DNA from 2 places in the Paenibacillus lacisediminis genome. Region 1 is predicted to be linked to the other one. Evidence: predicted binding sites of a transcription regulator. Region 1 holds the regulator's gene; the other holds the start of a gene.

What was found. The regulator NrdR, encoded in region 1, represses ribonucleotide reductase genes. The targets are predictions, from matches to a motif close to AACACNATATATNGTGTT.
Region 2: ACLD72_RS16760 (anaerobic ribonucleoside triphosphate reductase) is a predicted target of NrdR. The motif match lies at 4,613-4,630, and genes of this name have one in related genera.

Annotation. Positions count from the first base shown of each region.
Region 1 is NZ_JBKIAX020000019.1:55,567-64,553, forward strand. It holds gene ACLD72_RS26905 (transposase) at 1-633, opposite strand, end outside; partial or broken gene ACLD72_RS26910 (IS4 family transposase) at 1,010-1,195, shown strand; gene pstB (phosphate ABC transporter ATP-binding protein PstB) at 1,297-2,055, opposite strand; gene pstA (phosphate ABC transporter permease PstA) at 2,068-2,955, opposite strand; gene pstC (phosphate ABC transporter permease subunit PstC) at 2,952-3,854, opposite strand; gene ACLD72_RS26930 (phosphate ABC transporter substrate-binding protein) at 3,937-4,902, opposite strand; gene nrdR (transcriptional regulator NrdR) at 5,102-5,572, opposite strand; gene ACLD72_RS26940 (alpha/beta-type small acid-soluble spore protein) at 5,698-5,937, shown strand; gene ACLD72_RS26945 (lytic transglycosylase domain-containing protein) at 6,005-6,568, opposite strand; gene coaE (dephospho-CoA kinase) at 6,565-7,161, opposite strand; gene mutM (DNA-formamidopyrimidine glycosylase) at 7,158-8,069, opposite strand; gene polA (DNA polymerase I) at 8,093-8,987, opposite strand, start outside.
Region 2 is NZ_JBKIAX020000008.1:52,961-61,947, forward strand. It holds gene ACLD72_RS16750 (Na+/H+ antiporter) at 1-1,741, opposite strand, end outside; gene nrdG (anaerobic ribonucleoside-triphosphate reductase activating protein) at 1,888-2,412, opposite strand; gene ACLD72_RS16760 (anaerobic ribonucleoside triphosphate reductase) at 2,409-4,394, opposite strand; gene ACLD72_RS16765 (hypothetical protein) at 4,881-5,174, shown strand; gene ACLD72_RS16770 (MTH1187 family thiamine-binding protein) at 5,218-5,517, shown strand; tRNA gene ACLD72_RS16775 (tRNA-Thr) at 5,721-5,793, shown strand; gene ACLD72_RS16780 (NAD(P)-dependent oxidoreductase) at 6,005-6,688, opposite strand; gene ACLD72_RS16785 (TetR/AcrR family transcriptional regulator) at 6,983-7,537, shown strand; gene ACLD72_RS16790 (VOC family protein) at 7,652-8,104, shown strand; gene ACLD72_RS16795 (LysR family transcriptional regulator) at 8,157-8,987, opposite strand, start outside.

The DNA.
Region 1 (8,987 bases):
TATATATGTACTCTTCAGCGATTCCCACGCCTCTCTCACCACTTTCCGCAAGGGCGTATACAGACAAAAGGCTAGAGGGAACGACTGTACTACCGATGTACGGGGATCCACATGCCCGTTGATGAACGCAGCGAGTTCGTGACGGTTTGCTCTTTGTCCGTCTCCTCGCTTATGCGGCACCAGGCGGATTTTGACCTGCTCCGGCTCGCCCGACTCCGTCACCGTGCATCCCGCTATAACCGCCGTGGCATACGGATGCGTAAACTGACACCGGGACGGGTTACGCCCATACTGATCGCTGTTCACCTTCACGTCTCCGTAGAGTAGTTCCCGGGCATCGAACTCTCCGACGGCATGGCGTATTTTGTGTAGCATCAACCAAGCGGTTTTGTAGGTGACCTCGATCACCTGGCTCAGCCGCATCGCCGAGATGCCGCCCTCAAGCAGGAATAAATCCAGAGCCTCGAACCACTTGAGCAGGGGCAAATGCGTTCCTTCAAAAATTGTGCCAACCAAAGCCGACGTTTGATGCTTGCACTTTCCGCACTCGAACAAGGGGATATGCCGGGAGGTCAAACGACTGCACCGGGTGTGAGCGCAGCGCGGGCAGACAAAGCCGTTCGGCCACTTCATCGCGATCAGCGCCCCATGCAGGACTGCTCGCTGTTATAACGGCTGGTGAATGGTTGAAGTTCCGTTCCCGCATTGACTTCCATGTTCGCTCGCCCCCGAATCAAGAATTTACGTACATATGTTCGATTTATTTTATTATACCAAACGTACGTTCCCTAATCAAGCCGAAAATCTCACCTGAACCGCCTCATTTTTTTCCTCATCTTTATTGTTTTTTTCTTCTCTCTTTTTTTGAAACCCTTGTTCTAGCCCCCACCTCCTGCTCACTGAACGAAAGGGATAATCGTGCAAAGGCTGCAGGCAGGGACACCGAGACACCGAGACACCGAGGCACCGAGACGCCAAGACGCCAAGACACGAACCCTTTGGACAGCCCTTCACCTGGCGTCGATTTGTGACACTGCTCGAGGGCGGCTACGGTGCAAAAGGTAAATGCGCTGACCTCAGCGGATCGTGACGCCCTCTTCATCGTTGACGCTTCCATGCTTCCATGTTTGAACGGTATCGCAGCAAAGCGGCCGAGCTGCTTGCCCGATTTAGTAATCATGCCACCGGCACGTTCGGCGCACTCCCTAAGAAGCCAGACCGCCTTTAGTAATCTTAAGGCAAAGACCGAGCCCAAGGAGGCAGTCTCCCTTGGCTCGGTCCTTTAAAGCAACCGGTTCATCCAAACCGGCCGGAAATGTAATCGTCCGTTCGTTTTTCCGAAGGATTCGTAAAGATTTTGCTGGTGTCGTCATACTCGACCAGTTCACCCATAAGGAAAAACGCGGTTTTCTCCGATACCCGCGCAGCCTGATGCATGTTGTGGGTAACGATAATAATGCAGTATTCGCGTTTTAATTCGGCGATCAGTTCCTCGACTTTGGCGCTCGAAATCGGGTCCAGCGCGGATGCCGGCTCATCCATCAAGATGATGCTCGGGTTTACGGCGATCGAACGGGCGATGCAGAGACGCTGCTGCTGTCCTCCGGACAATGCCAGAGCCGAGCTGTGCAGCCGATCCTTCGTCTCGTTCCAGAGCGCGGCTTTGGTGAGCGACTCCTCCACAATCTGATCCAGCTTCTTCTTGTCGCGGATGCCGTGATAACGCGGTCCAAATGCGATGTTTTCATAGATCGATTTATGAAAAGGATTCGGTTTCTGCCACACCATGCCGATTTTTTGCCGCAGCAGCACGACATCCGTTTTCGCATCGTTGATATTGTCGTCCCCGATCCAGATGTCCCCGGTGATCCGGGCGCCGGATATCAAATCGTTCATCCGGTTCAGACTGCGCAGGAACGTCGATTTCCCGCAGCCGGACGGCCCGATTAACGCCGTCACCTGCCGCGAGGCGAAGTCGAGCGAAATCTCTTTTACGGCTTGCTTTTCTCCGTAAAACACACTCAAATCTTTCGTGGATAATGCGGTATTTTGCACCTCGGAGCCCTCCTATTTCGTAGCCGTAAATTTCTTGTACATCAGGCGGCCGACCCAACGTGCCAGCAGGTTGAACAGAAGCACCGTGATGATAAGCACGGCCGAAGCGCCCGCGGCGATTTCCGGAGCGTCCGGAGCCAGCCCTTCGGAATTGATCTTCCAGATATGAACGGCAAGCGTCTCCGCCGGGCGAAACGGGTTCAGCGGCGACGTCGGGCTAAGCGGGTTCCAGTTCCCGAAGTCCAGTCTCGGACTGCTCATACCGGCCGTAAACAACAACGCCGCCGCTTCGCCAAACACGCGGCCCGCGGCCAGAATCGTCCCGGTCAAAATGACCGGCATCGCGATCGGCAGCATAATCGAACTGATCGTTTTCCATTTGGACAAACCCAGCGCCAGGCTCGCTTCCTTCTGCGCTTGCGGCACGCTGGCCATGCCCTGCTCCGTAATCCGCACCATCAGCGGCAGGTTAAACACCGTTAACGCAAGCGCCCCGGAGAACAAGGAGAAGCCGAAGCCAAAAACATTAACGATCACAAGCAAGCCAAACAAACCGACGACAATCGACGGAAAAGAAGACAATACTTCGACGATCAGCCGGATAAAATTCGTCAGCTTACCCGGTTTCGCATATTCGCTCATATAAATGCCTGCGCCGAGTCCAAGCGGAATCGTGATGATCAGCGTCAGAACAAGCAGGAACAAGGAATTGAATAATTGCGGACCAATCCCGCCGCCAGCCTTGATCGTCTCCGGCGGAGAGGTCAGAAAATCAAAGCTGATATGGCCTAACCCGCGGACTAAAATAAACCCGAGGAGTCCGACCATGATCAGCACAATAACGCCTGCCAGCGCAATAATGACGGCAGTTGCGATTTTGTCTGCTGTTTTTGCACTCATCGTTGTGCTCTCCTTTCCAGCCACCGTACGATAAAGACGAAAACGAAGGTCATCAGCATCAAAATTAAAGCAAGCGTCCAAAGCACGTTGTTTTGCGTCGTCCCCATAACCGTATTGCCCATGCTAAGCGTGATGACGCTGGTCAGCGTGGAGGTGGATTCAAACAGCGAGCGCGGGATATGCGGCGCGTTCCCGATCACCATCTGCACGGCGAGTGCTTCCCCGAAGGCCCGGGCCATCCCCAGCACAACCCCGGTGAGCAGCGAAGGCATCGTGGTCGGCAGGACGGTCCGCCACAAGGTTTGCCAGCGCGTGGCCCCCAAAGCATAAGAACCTTCTTTCAAACCGGGAGGTAGAGCGGAGATCGCATCCGTGGCGATGGACGTAATCGTAGGCAAAATCATAATCGACAATACCGTCGCCCCCGCAAAAATGCCAAGCCCTTGTCCGGGAAAAATGTCCCGGTAAAACGGGACGATCACGCTCAGGCCGACAAAACCGTAAACGACCGAAGGAATCCCGGCCAGCAGCTCGATCACCGGCAGCAAAAACTTTTTGCCGAATTTAGGCATAATTTCGACCATAAACAGGGCTGCGCAAATGCTGAGCGGCGCCGCGATGAGGGCCGCCAGGATTGAAGTGCTGAACGATCCCAATATGAAGGGGAGCGCCCCAAACATCGGGGGTACGCCCTCCGGCCTCCACTCGGTGCTTCCAAAAATTTGGCGAATCGAAATCCCGTCCTGAAAAAAGGTGCTTAAACCTTTGGTTGAGACAAAATACACCATCGAGAAAATCGTCACAACCAATAGCACGATGCAGAATGACGTAAATATTTTACCGGTCCATTCCTCTATAATGTGCGGCTGTACTTTTTTATTTCCGCCGGACTGAGCCATGAAACCTCTCCCTTTACACAGCACAGAAAGAGGCAGAAATGTCCGCCTCTTCTTCTGCCGTTATGATGTTTAGCGTAGTAAATTATTTTGTAATGTTGCCGTCAACATCACGTTTAACTTGCATTTTGCTTGCCGGGATATAGCCAAGTTCCACAACATCGCCGTTATCGCCTTGTACATCAGGGGAGACCATGTAATCCAGGAACGCCTTAACAACTTCGTTCGGCTCACCCTTCGTGTACATATGCTCGTAAGCCCATACCGGATAAGTGCCGTTTGCCACATTATCCACAGTTGCTTCCACGCCTTCGTATTTCACGGCTTTTACGGTGTCATCCAGGTAGGAAAGCGCCAGATAACCGATGGCTCCCGGCGTTTCGCCGACAAGCTTCTTAACCGTACCGGAGGAATCCTCTTGGATCGAACCTTGCAGGTCTTCCGTTTTCGTGCCAAGTGCGTATTTCTCAAACGTAGCGCGTGTACCGGAGCTCGAAGGACGGTTTACGATTTGAATCTTTTGATCCGGGCCGCCCAGGTCTTTCCAGTTTGTTGCTTTACCCGTAAAGATTTGCACCAATTGGTCTTTCGTAAGGTTGTCGATCGTCACATCCGGATTCACTACAGCGGCCATAGCGACAACCGCTACTTGGTGGTCAACCAGCTCGGAAGCTTGAGCGGCTTCCAGCTTCTCTTCGGCAAACACGTCGGAGTTACCGATGTCAGCCTGTCCGCCGGAAACTTGCGTCAGCCCCGTGCCGCTGCCTCCGCCTTGAACCTGAATGGATACGTTTGGATTTTGCTCCATGAATTTTTTCGAAACTTGATCTACCAGCGGTTGGAGCGCCGAGGAACCTACAGCCAGAACCGAGCCGGACAAATCGGAAGTTGCCGCGTTCCCGCCGTTGTTCGCCGGTGCCTCGTTCTTCGCCCCTGCGTTACCGCCTTCAGCAGCACCCGAGGTGTTAGTTTTTGCGTTGCCACCCTGACCACAAGCCGCCAAGGTCAAGCTTAATACCAAAGTCAAAACCATAAGCATACTCTTTTTCATTGTCTCAGGTTTCCCCCTTATTTGTTTTACAACCTGATTATAGGTGGCGAAGATCAATCCCATGTTTTCGTAATGTAAACTTTGTGTAAAATGACATTGGCGGGTCCCCCTTAATTTCGACAAAGGCAAACAAAAATAAACACTCCCCTAAGGTTGGATACAGGGAGTGTTCATTCGGTGTTAGTTCATGCAAATTCGGTTATTCGATTTCTCTCGTATTTTTGGACAGCAGCCCGGTCAGTTCCTTCATAAACATATTGATATCTTTAAACTGGCGGTACACCGAAGCAAAACGAACATAGGCCACTTCGTCCACGGGGTATAACTGCTCCATCACCAGCTCGCCGATCTCGCGGCTTTCCACTTCGGCATTGGCCGAATGGCGCATGGACCGCTCCACCTCGGACACGATGCTTTCCAGGCGCTCCACGGAAACCGGGCGTTTCTCACAGGCCCGGATCAAGCCGCGCAGCATTTTCTCGCGGCTGAACTCCTCGCGGCTTCCATCCTTTTTGATGACGATCAGCGGCATTTCTTCCACCATTTCAAAGGTCGTAAACCGCCGGCTGCATTTCTCGCATTCCCGCCTCCGCCGGATCGACCTGTTTTCGTTAGCCGGCCTCGAATCCAGCACCTTTGTCCCCAAATAATCGCAATACGGACATTTCAACGTCAGCCCCCTCCTTTCCACAGATTGTAATTTACATTAATTCCAATAAATAACTTCGAAAAAAAGTAATGAAGTTGATAGTCCCGGCACATAATACTGTTACCAACCACAAGGAGGTGAACATCATGGCACAAAATAATAACTCTTCGAACGACCTGGTGGTTAGACAAGCTTCCGGAGCATTGGATCAAATGAAATATGAAATCGCTCAGGAACTTGGCATCTCTTTCCCACAAGACGGATATGCTGGTAACCTGACTTCCTACGAAAACGGTTCGATCGGTGGTTTCATTACGAAACGCTTGGTTACTATCGCTGAACAACAGCTGGCAGGCCAAGCCGGTGGCCAAGCTGGCCAATTCTAATAACGCCGATCACCCCGAAGCATTGACAGGCGGATAACGCCGGTCAGTGCTTCTTTTTTCAACAAAATCAAAACTCGTCGTAAATGTCGGAATACTGTTTATAGTAATGCGTTACCCGCTGAACGTAATGGCGGGTTTCACCAAAGGGTATATTTTTGGACGTTTCCAAACGGCCGTCCCATTTCCCGCTTTTGATCCAGTTCTTGACATTAGTCGGCCCTGCATTATAGGCGGCGATCATGGCGATTTCATTGCCGTCAAACTGCTCCGACAGCGACTTTAAATACCAGGTCCCGATTTCGATGTTGGTCCCGATCTCATTCTGCACCTGATCCAGCGACGTATCGGGTAAACCCGCTTTCGTGATGACCCAATTCGCCGTGTCCGGCATGATTTGCATGATCCCCAAAGCCCCTTTTTTCGACTGGGCACCGGTCTTGTAATTGGTCTCCACTTTAATGATGGCCGCCACGATAAACGGGTCGATGCCATTGTTTTTCGCGTGAGAGCGAATTTCCTCTTTATAATAAATCGGATAAAACAACGAAAGCCAAGCGGAATTAAAAAAGATCAAAACGATAAACCCCAGGAATAACAATAGCAGCACTCTTTTTTTGCGAAGCCACCTCATAGCAGTCCCTGATCCCGCCAAAACCCGTCAATCTGACGCTCCGTCTCATCCAGTCCACGGCTGTTGTCGATCAAGATATCCGCCCTTTCTTTTTTCAGTTCGATATCCATTTGCGCATTCAGCCTGCGCTCCGCCTCTTCCCGGCTTAAAACGTCCCGCTCCATCAATCTGGACAGCTGCACGTCCCTCGGCACGTAAACCACCATGATCCGTTCATACAACCGCTCAAGCCCCGACTCGTACAGCAGCGGAATATCCGCAACGACAAGCCGGCGGGGATCTTCGGCTTCGAGCTCGGCCATGCGTTTTCTCATCTCGGCGCGAATCGCCGGATGAGTCAGGTTCTCCAGCGCTTTTCGCTCCTCAGGGCTCGCGAACACGATTTCGCCCAGCTTTTTGCGGTTGAGCGTCCCGTCCGGGTGCAGCACGGCTTGTCCGAAGCGCTCCGCCACCGCAGCCAGCACCGGATGCCCGGGCTCCATAATTTCCCTGGCGATGACATCCGCATCGATCAAAACGGCTCCCTTTCGCACCAGCATGCGGGATACCGTGCTTTTGCCTGTGGCGATGCCTCCGGTCAAGCCGATGTTCATCCTTTTAACACCTCACTGTTTTCGCGGGAGCTGGAACCGGCTCGTCCGGGCCCTACCTTGCTTCGTCCGCGGCCGGTCCGGTAAGGCTTCTGGCATGTGGGGCAAAAATGAGTTCCCCGGCCGCCGACAACCGTCTTTTCCACCGGATGCCCGCATACGAGACAAACCTCGCCGGTCCGCCCGTAGATGCGCAAGGCATGCTGGAACATGCCCATCTCCCCTTGACCGTTCACATACGATTTAATCGAGGAGCCGCCGGCGTTTACCGCTTCGTTCAGCGTGGCCACGATCGCCTCGTGCAGCCGGTCGAGATCAGCCCGGCTAAGCTTGTCCGCCGGATGCTCCGGATGGATGCCGGCCCGGAATAAAGCTTCATCCACATAAATATTCCCCAAACCGACGACATATTCCTGGTTCAGCAGCGCGGGTTTGATTTTTGTCGTCCGCCGCGTCATCAGCTTCCGGAAAACCTCCGGCGTAAATGAATCGTCCAGCGGTTCCACTCCCAGTTTGGCCAAAGGGTTGCTCGCAAATTCCTCCCCCGGGGAAAACAAATGCATCGTGCCAAATTGCCTTACATCCTTATATCTCAACTCCGTGCCGTCGGTAAATTTAAAAATGACATGCGTATGCTTTTCGACGGGCTCCTCCTCGGAATACACTCCGTATCTGCCCTCCATACGCAAATGGGAAACGAGCACAAGCCCGTCCATCACGATCCGCAAAAACTTGCCCCTGCGGCCGATTTCCACGATCCGGTGGCCCGCAAGCTCCGTCTCAAACCGCTGTATATCGTCCGGCCGCTGGATGATTCGCGGCAGGTACACCTTGACGGAGCGGATCGTTTTCCCCACGATCAATTCAGTCAGCGTTCTTCTGACCGTTTCCACTTCCGGCAATTCCGGCATGGCTAGTCACCTCTTCGTTTGTTCTACTTCGCTTCGTACCAGTTGCCGCCGTTGCTGACCTCCGCCTTCAGCGGCACGGACAGCTTAATCGCGTTCTCCATCGTTTCGGGTACGAGCTTCTTCATCAAGTCCAGCTCCTCCGGAGGGACTTCAAACACCAATTCGTCATGCACCTGCAGCAGCATCCGGCTCTTTAAGCCGTGCTCATAAAGCGCCTTGTCCATTTTCACCATCGCCAGCTTGATAATATCCGCTGCGGTTCCCTGGATCGGCGTATTCATCGCGGTGCGTTCGGCAAATGAGCGCAAATTGAAGTTCGAAGCGTTGATTTCCGGCAAATAGCGCCGCCGCTCCAGCAAGGTTTTGACGTAACCGTCACGTTTGGCTTCCTTGACGATCTCGTCCATATACCGGCGAACACCCTGGAACGCTTCAAAATACTGCTCGATAAAGCGGGCCGCTTCCTTCCGCGTAATGTTCAGGTTCTGGGATAATCCGTAATCGCTGATCCCGTACACGATGCCGAAGTTGACCGCTTTTGCCGAACGGCGCATATTCGCGTCCACCTCGTCCGGCCCGACGCCAAACACGTCCATCGCCGTCTTCGTATGAATGTCCATATCGTGCAGGAATGCCTCCTGCAGCCCCTTGTCGCCGGAAATATGGGCCAGGACGCGAAGCTCGATTTGGGAGTAGTCGGCGGCGAGAATAAACCAGCCTTCCTCCGAAGGAACGAACACTTTGCGGATTTTGCGGCCTTCCTCCAGGCGGATCGGGATATTTTGCAAGTTCGGATATTGGCTGCTCAGCCGTCCGGTAGCGGCAACCGTTTGCCGGAAATAGGTGTGCACCTTGCCCGTCTGCGGCATAATTTCCTTCAGCAAACCTTCCACATAGGTGGACTGCAGCTTAGCGAGC
Region 2 (8,987 bases), on a different contig from region 1:
ACTCGAGTGCCGCTTGCAGCGCTTGAAGCTGGATTTCCTGGCCGTGGCGCAGCCCGGCAAATTGCCGGTACTTGCGGGTGGCCCGCCGCCAGTCGCGGACGGCGCTGCCGACCAGGAATGAAATGCGGGCGCGGGCGGTTCGGCAGAGCCCTTCTTCGCGAAGGTCCAGCGCCTTCTCGAAGGTTTCGAACATCTCCTTGCTCATTCCGCCGCTTTGCATCGTTTCGTGGATGTAATTCCGTTCGGCTTTTAGCGCGGCAAGCTGGATTTCGGTCATTTTCCCCAAAGCTTCCGACCGCTCCAGCCTGTGGGCGTTCTGCTGAAGATACACGGGGCGGAACAGCCTTTTGTATTCGTCCATCAATTGATAGGCGGCGGCTTTGTTGTGCTCGTTCATTTCAGCTTTAATCTTCTGCACCGCAACCCGCAGCAGCCTGCTTCGGGCCTCGGCCATGTCGATGTATTCGTCCGTCGCTTCGCCTTCGGCTGCTCCTTTGCTGAACAGCGGCAGCAAAAGGGTGGCGGCGATCAGGGTGAACAATATGACGCCCGCGGCCAAAAACAGGATGAGCGAACGCTCGGGAAAAGCCTGTCCGCTGGCGACCACATAGGGAATGGACAACACCCCGGCCATCGTAACGGCGCCGCGGACGCCCGTCAGGCTGACCAGAAGGCTGTTTTTAACGCTCGGTTTTGCCGCGGTCTCAGGTGATTTGGCGGCTTTATATTCGTACAGGGAAAAGAAATAAGACCAGACGAAACGGATCGCTAAAATGGCAACCCCGATGGCCAAAACGTAGCCGATCGCCAGCGTATTGCCGATGTTGGGGTTTTCCACCGTGGCGCGCATGGATGACGGGATGATCAGCCCCAGCAGCAGGAAGACGACTCCGTTCAGGATGAACAGCACGGTTTGCCATATATTTTCCGTCAAGACCTGCTCCTCGGCGAGCATCGTTTCCGTTCGTTCCCGCAGCAGGGAATGCACGATGCCGCCCACGACGACCGCAATGACGCCGGAAGCGTGCAGGAGGTTTTCGGTGACGATAAAAATAATAAACGGGGTCAGGATCTGCAGAAGCGAATGCAGGGTGGCGTCCTGAATGCCCTGTTTGCGGAGCGAAAACCGCAGCCAGGTCATGACCAGGCTGAGCACGAGGCCCAAAACGGCGCCAATGATAAACATGTATGTAAAGTCGTAAACAGCTTCTCGCAGCGAAAAATAGCCGGTCACGACCGCCGCGACCGCATAGTTGAAGGCAACCAGGCCGGAAGCGTCGTTGATCAGCGACTCGCCCCGGACGAGATTCAGCACTTTGTCCGGAATGTGAATCCGCTTGGCGATGCCGTTCACGGCGACGGGGTCGGTTGGCGAGAGAATGGCCGCTAACGCGAAGGCGGCGACGAGCGGGATTTCCGGAATGATGGCGTGGATGAAATAACCGCCGCCGATCGTCGTCAGCAAAACGAGGACGATGGCGTTGCCTAAGATCGGCCCCCGCAGTTTCCACAGCTCTTCGCGGGGGAAATGCCTTCCGTCGTTGTACAGCAGCGGGGCTACGAACAACAGCAAAAACCATTCCGTTTCGATTTCCAGATGAATCCCGTCAAACGCCAGCGCGATGGCGATGCCAAACACAATTTGGGTGAGCGCGGTGGGGATAAACGGGATGTAGTGGCTGATGATGTTGGAAACGACCAGACAGATAAGCAGTAAAATAACCGTAATCAATAAATCCATGTATCAATCTTCCTTCCCGAACGGATTGCTTTGCAAGTCGACATTATTCTATTATATCCCACTTTTTAAACTGAAGATAAACAAAGCGTTGGGGGAAGCGTCCGAAAAAAAAGAGCGCAGCCATCTGCGCTCTTCGAGGATTCAATTTATCGCATGAACGGGAGGCTTGGCTCCCAAAGAACCGCTTGTCCGCTGTCCAGGCTTTGCCGGATATCGATCAACCGTTGATTCGAACTGCCGCAGTAAAGCAGGGCAGGGTCGCGAAGCGCTTCGACGAAACGCCCGTCCACCAGCACCTCGCAGCGCCGCAGCAGTTCGTATTCGGGGGACCCGGGATGCTCTGTCAGCTCCTCATACGTATATCCGCTGTAAATCCAAATCGAAATCGGCCCGGTCTCCGCCACAAGCCGGTCGATAAACCCGCTGACCTCGGCGGCGGAGAAGAAGGGGTCTCCGCCAAGGATCGTCAAGCCGCTCAGCAGGGGGTTGTTTTTAATGTCATGAATGATTCCGGCTTCCCGTTCCGCTGTGAATGGCTCGCCGTAATTGAAATTCCACGTCTCCGGGCTGAAGCAGCCTTTGCAGTAATGGCGGCAGCCGCTGATGAAGATCGCGGCCCGCAGGCCTTCGCCTTCATTGATGGATTCCGGGTAATAGCCGCAAATATTCATGCGTCGTGTTTGACCCGGTCGCGGACTTCCGCTTGTTTAGCAGCGTTGAACCGCGTTTGGTAATCTCCCGTCAGGTATCCGGTGACCCGGCGCAGGCGGCGGATGTGCACGTCGTTCTCATGGCTGCCGCAGGAAGGGCAGGTTGCCCCGATAATGCCTTCGAAGCCGCAAGCCGAGCAGCGGTCGATCGGATGGTTGATGCTGAAATAGCTGACCTGCTGCTGCAGGGCGTATTGAACGATTTTCAGAAAAGCGGCCTGGTTGTTCCGGGCATTGCCGTTGAGCTCGATGTATGAAATGGCCCCCGCGTTGCAAAGCCCATGGAACTTGGCTTCCAGCTCGATTTTTTTTGCCGCGCTGATGTTGTAATACACCGGGATGTGGAACGAATTGGTGTAGTACTCTCTGTCCACTACGCCCGGAATCGGGCCATAAACCGCGTGGTCACGTTTCGTGAACTTTCCGGACAAGCCTTCCGCCGGCGTGGCGAACAGGGTAATGTTCAAATTATGAATATCGCTTTGGCGGTCGCAATAATCGCGCATGTAGGAGATGAGTTCGTACGCTTTTTGATAGACAGCTTCATCCTCGCCATGGTGCTTGCCGTACATCGCCTTCATGCATTCCGCCAGCCCGATGAACCCGATTGACAAGCTGCCGTGCTTGAGCAATTCGCCGACTGCGTCCTCCGGCCCGAGGTGTTCGCCGCCTTCCCACACGCCTTCGCGCATCATAAAGTCGGATGCCTTGGCTTTTTGGGCCGCTTGAATTTTAAACCGATGCAGCAGCCCTTCCAGGGCGATGTCCATGTAATGCGTAAGCTCGCGGTAGAAGCCGCGCTCGTCCGCCTCTGCCCGCCGTCCCAGCGCAATGCCGTGCTCCAGGCCGAGCTTGACCAGGTTCAGCGTGTTGAACGACAGGTTGCCTTTGCCGGAAAGATGGTTCCGGCCGAAGCGGTCGGCCAGCACCCGGGTGCGGCAGCCCATCGTGGCGAATTCCGTATCCGGATCGCTTGGGTCGTAATGCATAAGGTTAAGTGGGGCGTCCAGGTTGGCGAAGTTCGGATACAACCGTTTGGCCGAGCATTCCACCGCTTTCAGGAACAGCCCGTAATTCGGTTCGTCCGGGTTCTGGTTGACGCCTTGTTTGCATTTGAAAATCTGGATCGGGAAAATCGGCGTTTCCCCGCTGCCCAGCCCCCGCATCGTGGCCGTCAGCAGGGAGCTAATCACCATCTGCCCTTCGGGCGAGGTGCAGGTGCCGTAGTTGATGCTGGTGAACGGGATTTGCCCGCCGGCCCGGCTCGACATCGTGTTGAGATTATGGATCAGGCTTTCGGCCGCCTGCAGCGTTTCGGCTTCGGTTTCCTTCAGGGCAAATTTAAACGACTTCGGATAACGCTCTTGCAGGTCACTGCGGCTCATCGAGATGTCCCCGTTCCCGGCCAATTCGGCGTCGCGGGCACCTTCTTCGAAATATTCCAGGCCTTTGCGGAAATATTTCTCGAATGATTTGGCCACATAAGGGGCGAGGTCGAAGTCCAGCTTGTTGGCCGATACGCCGCCATACTGGGAGTTTTGCTGGGATTGGAAAATGATCGCCACCAGCGCCATCGCGGTCATGATCGAATTCGGCGGTCTGACGCTGCCGTTGCCGGTGTTGAACCCTTCGCGCAGCAGCTTTTCGAACGGGATGAAAATGCAGTTCGTTGTCCCGATCGCATATTGGTCGAGATCATGCACGTAGACGATGTTGTCTTTAATCGCCTGTTCCACCCGTTTGGGCAGGATGAAATAAGTCGCATACCATCTGGCGTACTCGCTGCCGAATTTACTCATTTTGCCCGAGAAGCTTTCGCCGTTCAAATTCGCGTTCTCGCGCAGCACCTCCAGGTTGCGGCTTTGAATGATTTCCTCGCCCATTTGAATGACTTCATCCAGCATGGTGTCCCGGCCGGTGAAGGTTTGGTTTAGCAATGCCATATTAAAATGCTCCTCCCCAAAAGCTAATTTAACACTAAGTAAAAAGGCATCTCCAACCTGCCCAGGTTGAACATGCCCGAATGCGCTGCCTAGTGAAGCTTCTTCTACAACGGCTGTCGATCCAATAAGGCATATGTAAAAGCTGCATACGGACATCATGCCAGTTCCTCGCAGGTTTTAGCGGTTTACACTATATTTTGTTTCGCTGAAACAAGATTAGCACAATATATTGTGTTTAAAGTGTGACTTGCATCACATGGACAAGCCGGAATCCGGGACAAATCCGCCGGAGCCCGCGGGCGATGCGCGAAGCGGGGAGGAGAAAAAAATTTTGTGCTTTTTTTGGGGGAGCCACCTAGAAATCGGTACTTGATAGCCGGTTAGTGGTACGGCGAACCGTTCGCCAGCCGACTGTCGGTTGCTGGAACGGCCGGCCGTTCGTTGGCAAACCACCGGTTGCTAGAACAGCCACCTACTGGTCGACCGTTGGCCAAGCGCTGGTTACTGGAACGGGAAACCGCCGGCCTTCAAAATAGCGGAACTTTATGTACTTATTATCCGGGGCTGAGCATGTTCATCCCCATTAGCGGAATTTTTTGTTCTTATTTTCCTATGAACGGTCCAGATTGCGGGTATTTTGTTACGGTCCGAGAAAATAGCGACATAAATTTCCTTTATTTTCTCAAATTGACGGATCTCGCCGGAATAACGACATTTTTTGCCCTTATGTTTTTGAGCCCCTTTTTGTTTGTATTTACCGGTGGGGAATTGATAAAATAGTACTCGGACGGGAATTAAATATAGTAAAGTGAGGGGAACGAAAATGGCGATTGCGGAAGTGACGGTTATTCCGATTGGCACGGGCAGCACCAGCCTCAGCTCTTATGTGGCCGAGCTGCAACGGGTGTTGGAGAAGCAAGAAGGTATTAAGTTCACGCTGACGTCGATGAGCACGATTATTGAAGGGACGCTGGACGACGTATTCGCGGCCATCCGGGCGATTCATGAAGCGCCGTTCCAGTCGGGCGCCGGCCGGGTGTCGACCTCGATCAAGATCGACGACCGCCGCGACAAAGCGAGTTCGTCCGAGCAGAAGCTTCAATCCGTGAGGGAGAAGTTGTAGTGCAAGCGGTTTGGTTGTGGCAGCATTGTGATAGCGCCACGTGTGTGGTGGGACCATGTCGTTGACCGTTGCGCGGCACGCAACGTGCGCCGGAAGCACCACGAAATCCGGACAAAACGGGCTTGCGCAAAATTCCCAAACTTTAGGGCTTGCATTATTTTTAAAACACGGTATAATAATTTTTGTTCGCTAAAAGTGAACTTGCTGATGTAGCTCAGCTGGTAGAGCAACGCATTCGTAATGCGTAGGTCGGGGGTTCGAATCCCTTCATCAGCATCTCCATAATGTAAAGCACGGCGCGGCTTCCGAGGTTTTCGGGGGCCGCGCTTTTTTTGCGTAAAAAGGGAACTTCTAACATTTGATGCTTTAAAGCTTGGTGCAGATGTTGTTATGGCGTGTGTATAGGCGAATGACACCGTTCTGTTGCGAAAATATTAACCGGGGACCGTCGATCTTCGGCTATCTCCTTCCCTTTAAAATAACCTCATCACCGCCCAACGTTAACGATCTTCCTGATCCAGGTTGGCTCATTTGTCGCCGCCCGTACGAGGCAGTCGGCGCAGTCTGCGAAGGAAAGCGGCAGGAATGGAGCGATGCGGGTGGAGGGGCCTGCTGTATATTTCGAAGTGGCGGCTACGTCGCTAAGTGCGCCCGGTCGTACAATGGTCCAATCCAGGTCGCTCTGTTGCACTGCACGCTCGGCAATGGCCTTGTCCTCGACCGCCTTCGAGAAGATGCGGCCCGAAATGCGTATGGCCCAGCGATTGAGCGTGGAAAGCTCTTTTCCGTCGCTTAGACCGATGCCGCTCTGCATAACGAAGCGCTTGACATCGGCGCTCTGACAGGCTGCCAGGATGTTCGAGATACCCTCGGACATGACGGTGCCTGGCGAAAAGTTTTTGAGGATGCTCGTGATGCCCTCCGGCATTATGGTGCCCGGCGAAAAGTTTCTGGTCGGACCTATGCAACTAATTACCGCATCAGTATCGGCCAAGGCCTTGGCAATGTTAGGCATATCGAGCACGTCTCCCTGTCGGACGCTGAGGCGTTCTGTGGGGGCGATGACTTCCGGCCGACGAGCCACGGCTACAACCTCGTGTCCCAATTCAAGTGCTCGCTCTATCACTTTCCTGCCTGTCGTACCCGTCGCTCCAATTACCGTGATTTTCATTGAATAGTTCCCCCTTCGAATATGTTGATTATTACCTCTACCTGTGCCTGCTCCGCTAGACAGCACGGCTGGACTGCCAAAGCTTTGAAGCAGCTTGCCATTTGCAAAGAGGATCGGCTCCTACTGGTTTCAATTAATATCCGCAAAAAATACACATTAGTGTATTAGATAACAACTGTGTATAATATAAACGAAAAAGAAGGTATCCGTAATTACCAAATAGCCGTAATTTGTGCATTTGTTCACGAATCATTTAAATTGTGTATTTTTCCAGAAAGCTTGGTGACTCTCGCAATGTTTAAGGTGGATAGAAGAATAATCAAATCTCAAGAAGCGATAAAAAAAGCTTTTATTGAACTGATGACTGAAAGAAATTTTGATCAGATTACTATACAAGAAATTTCCGATAGGGCAAATGTTAGCCGAAGAACAATATATCTTCACTACATGGATAAATATGATCTTTTAGATAAGCTAATCGAAGAACATATTTACGAACTACGGGAACTTTGCGAATTAGCAGTTAATAATACCGATTATATTGATACAGTATTGTTATGGTTCGAGTACTTTGAGAGTCATTATTTATTCTTTTCAACGATGTTAGCGAGTAAAGGGGGCCCTTTTTTTCGCAGTCGGTTCCTTGAATTTGTCCTCCAAGAGTTAAAGAATGAAGAAAACATAACCGATGGAAGATCTCAAGAATTAAGTGACGGTGAAGATGTGAGTATTCAATTTTTTGGAGCTGCTATCGTAGGGGTAGTGGAATGGTGGTTCAAGAACGGAAAGCCCTACCCCTCTCACTGCATGGCACAACGAGTGGGAGCATTGTTAGGTAGGAATTTATAATCGATTCATGAACTGTGACAAGATGTTAATCTTTTGCAAGGAGTTGGCAATTCTTAATAGAATAAATATGAAGATGATCAGGTAATAAATTTGTACACATAAGGAGATAAAACTATGGCAAAAAACAAATTACTAAGAATGGACAATGTTGGCATCGTTGTAGAATCCCTTGATAACGCAATCCCGTTCTTCGAGGAGATTGGCTTGAAGCTCGAAGGGCGAGCTACTGTCGAAGGTGAATGGGCTGGCCGCGTAACCGGGCTGGGTTCACAGTGTGTAGAGATTGCTATGATGGTTACCCCGGATGGCCACAGCCGACTTGAACTTTCGCAATTTCTCACCCCGCCTACTATATCAGATCACCGAACTGCTCCTGTAAATGCCCTCGGTTATCTACGCGTCATGTTCACTGTTGAAGACATTGACGAAATGGTATCCAGACTCACTAAGTATGGTGCTCAGCTCGTTGGCGAAGTGGTTCAGTACGAGGACTCGTATCGGCTCTGCTACATTCGTGGAAATGAAGGACTTCTAATCGGTTTGGCGGAACAACTCGGTAATAAATAAGTGACGTTTATAGCTCGAACGGTGCCAGCTCGGGAATTTTTTTATGAATAGGCTAAACAGTTTTATTCCCCTCTTCTATAGCCATAACCTCTCTTGCTGCTTCTATGAAAGATAATATGATGGGTGAAAGCCACTTGTCTTTATGCCATGACATCTGTGTATACACGTGCAAGTCCGGAATTTGCCATGGAAGAGCAATAAGTTCGCTCCGTTCAACTTCGGCTTCCGCTACGATTTCAGGAAGAAAGGCAATACCGATTCCCGAAATTGCACATTGTTTAATGGCCTCAGCGCTTTGAAACTCCAAATACGTAATACTATCAATGCCCTCTTTCTCAAATGACCGGTCAAACATGGTGCGATAGGGACAGCCCTTTTCATTCGTCAGGAACACTTCTCCGTGAAAATCTCCTAGCTGTAGCACAGTTCGTTTTGCAAGCGGGTGATCTGGAGCAGCGAACAAGCGGAAAGTTTCTTCCACCAACGGTTCCACGGCAAGTCCGCTCGAGCGAATGGGTTCGTCCAACATAAAGACAACATCCGCGGTTCCCTCAAAGAGTGTTTGCTTGAGCTCTTGATTTGGAACGGAGCGGAAGATCAAACGAACTCCCGGATGCTGCGAACGAAATCGTTGAAAGACAGCGGGAAGCCGATAGGCGCAAATAACCTCATTGGCACTTATCGTTAGGGTGCCGCTTAGAACTTCATTGTCATGAACGGCGTTGCGAGCTTCGTCCAATTTATCTAGAACGCTTTGAATATGAGTTAAAAAGCTTTTACCCGCAGTTGTAAGAACGAGCTGCTTGCCCAAACGGTCAAAGAGACGAACACCAAGCTCATCCTCCAATGCTTTGATTTGCATCGTGACGTTGGAGGGGACATA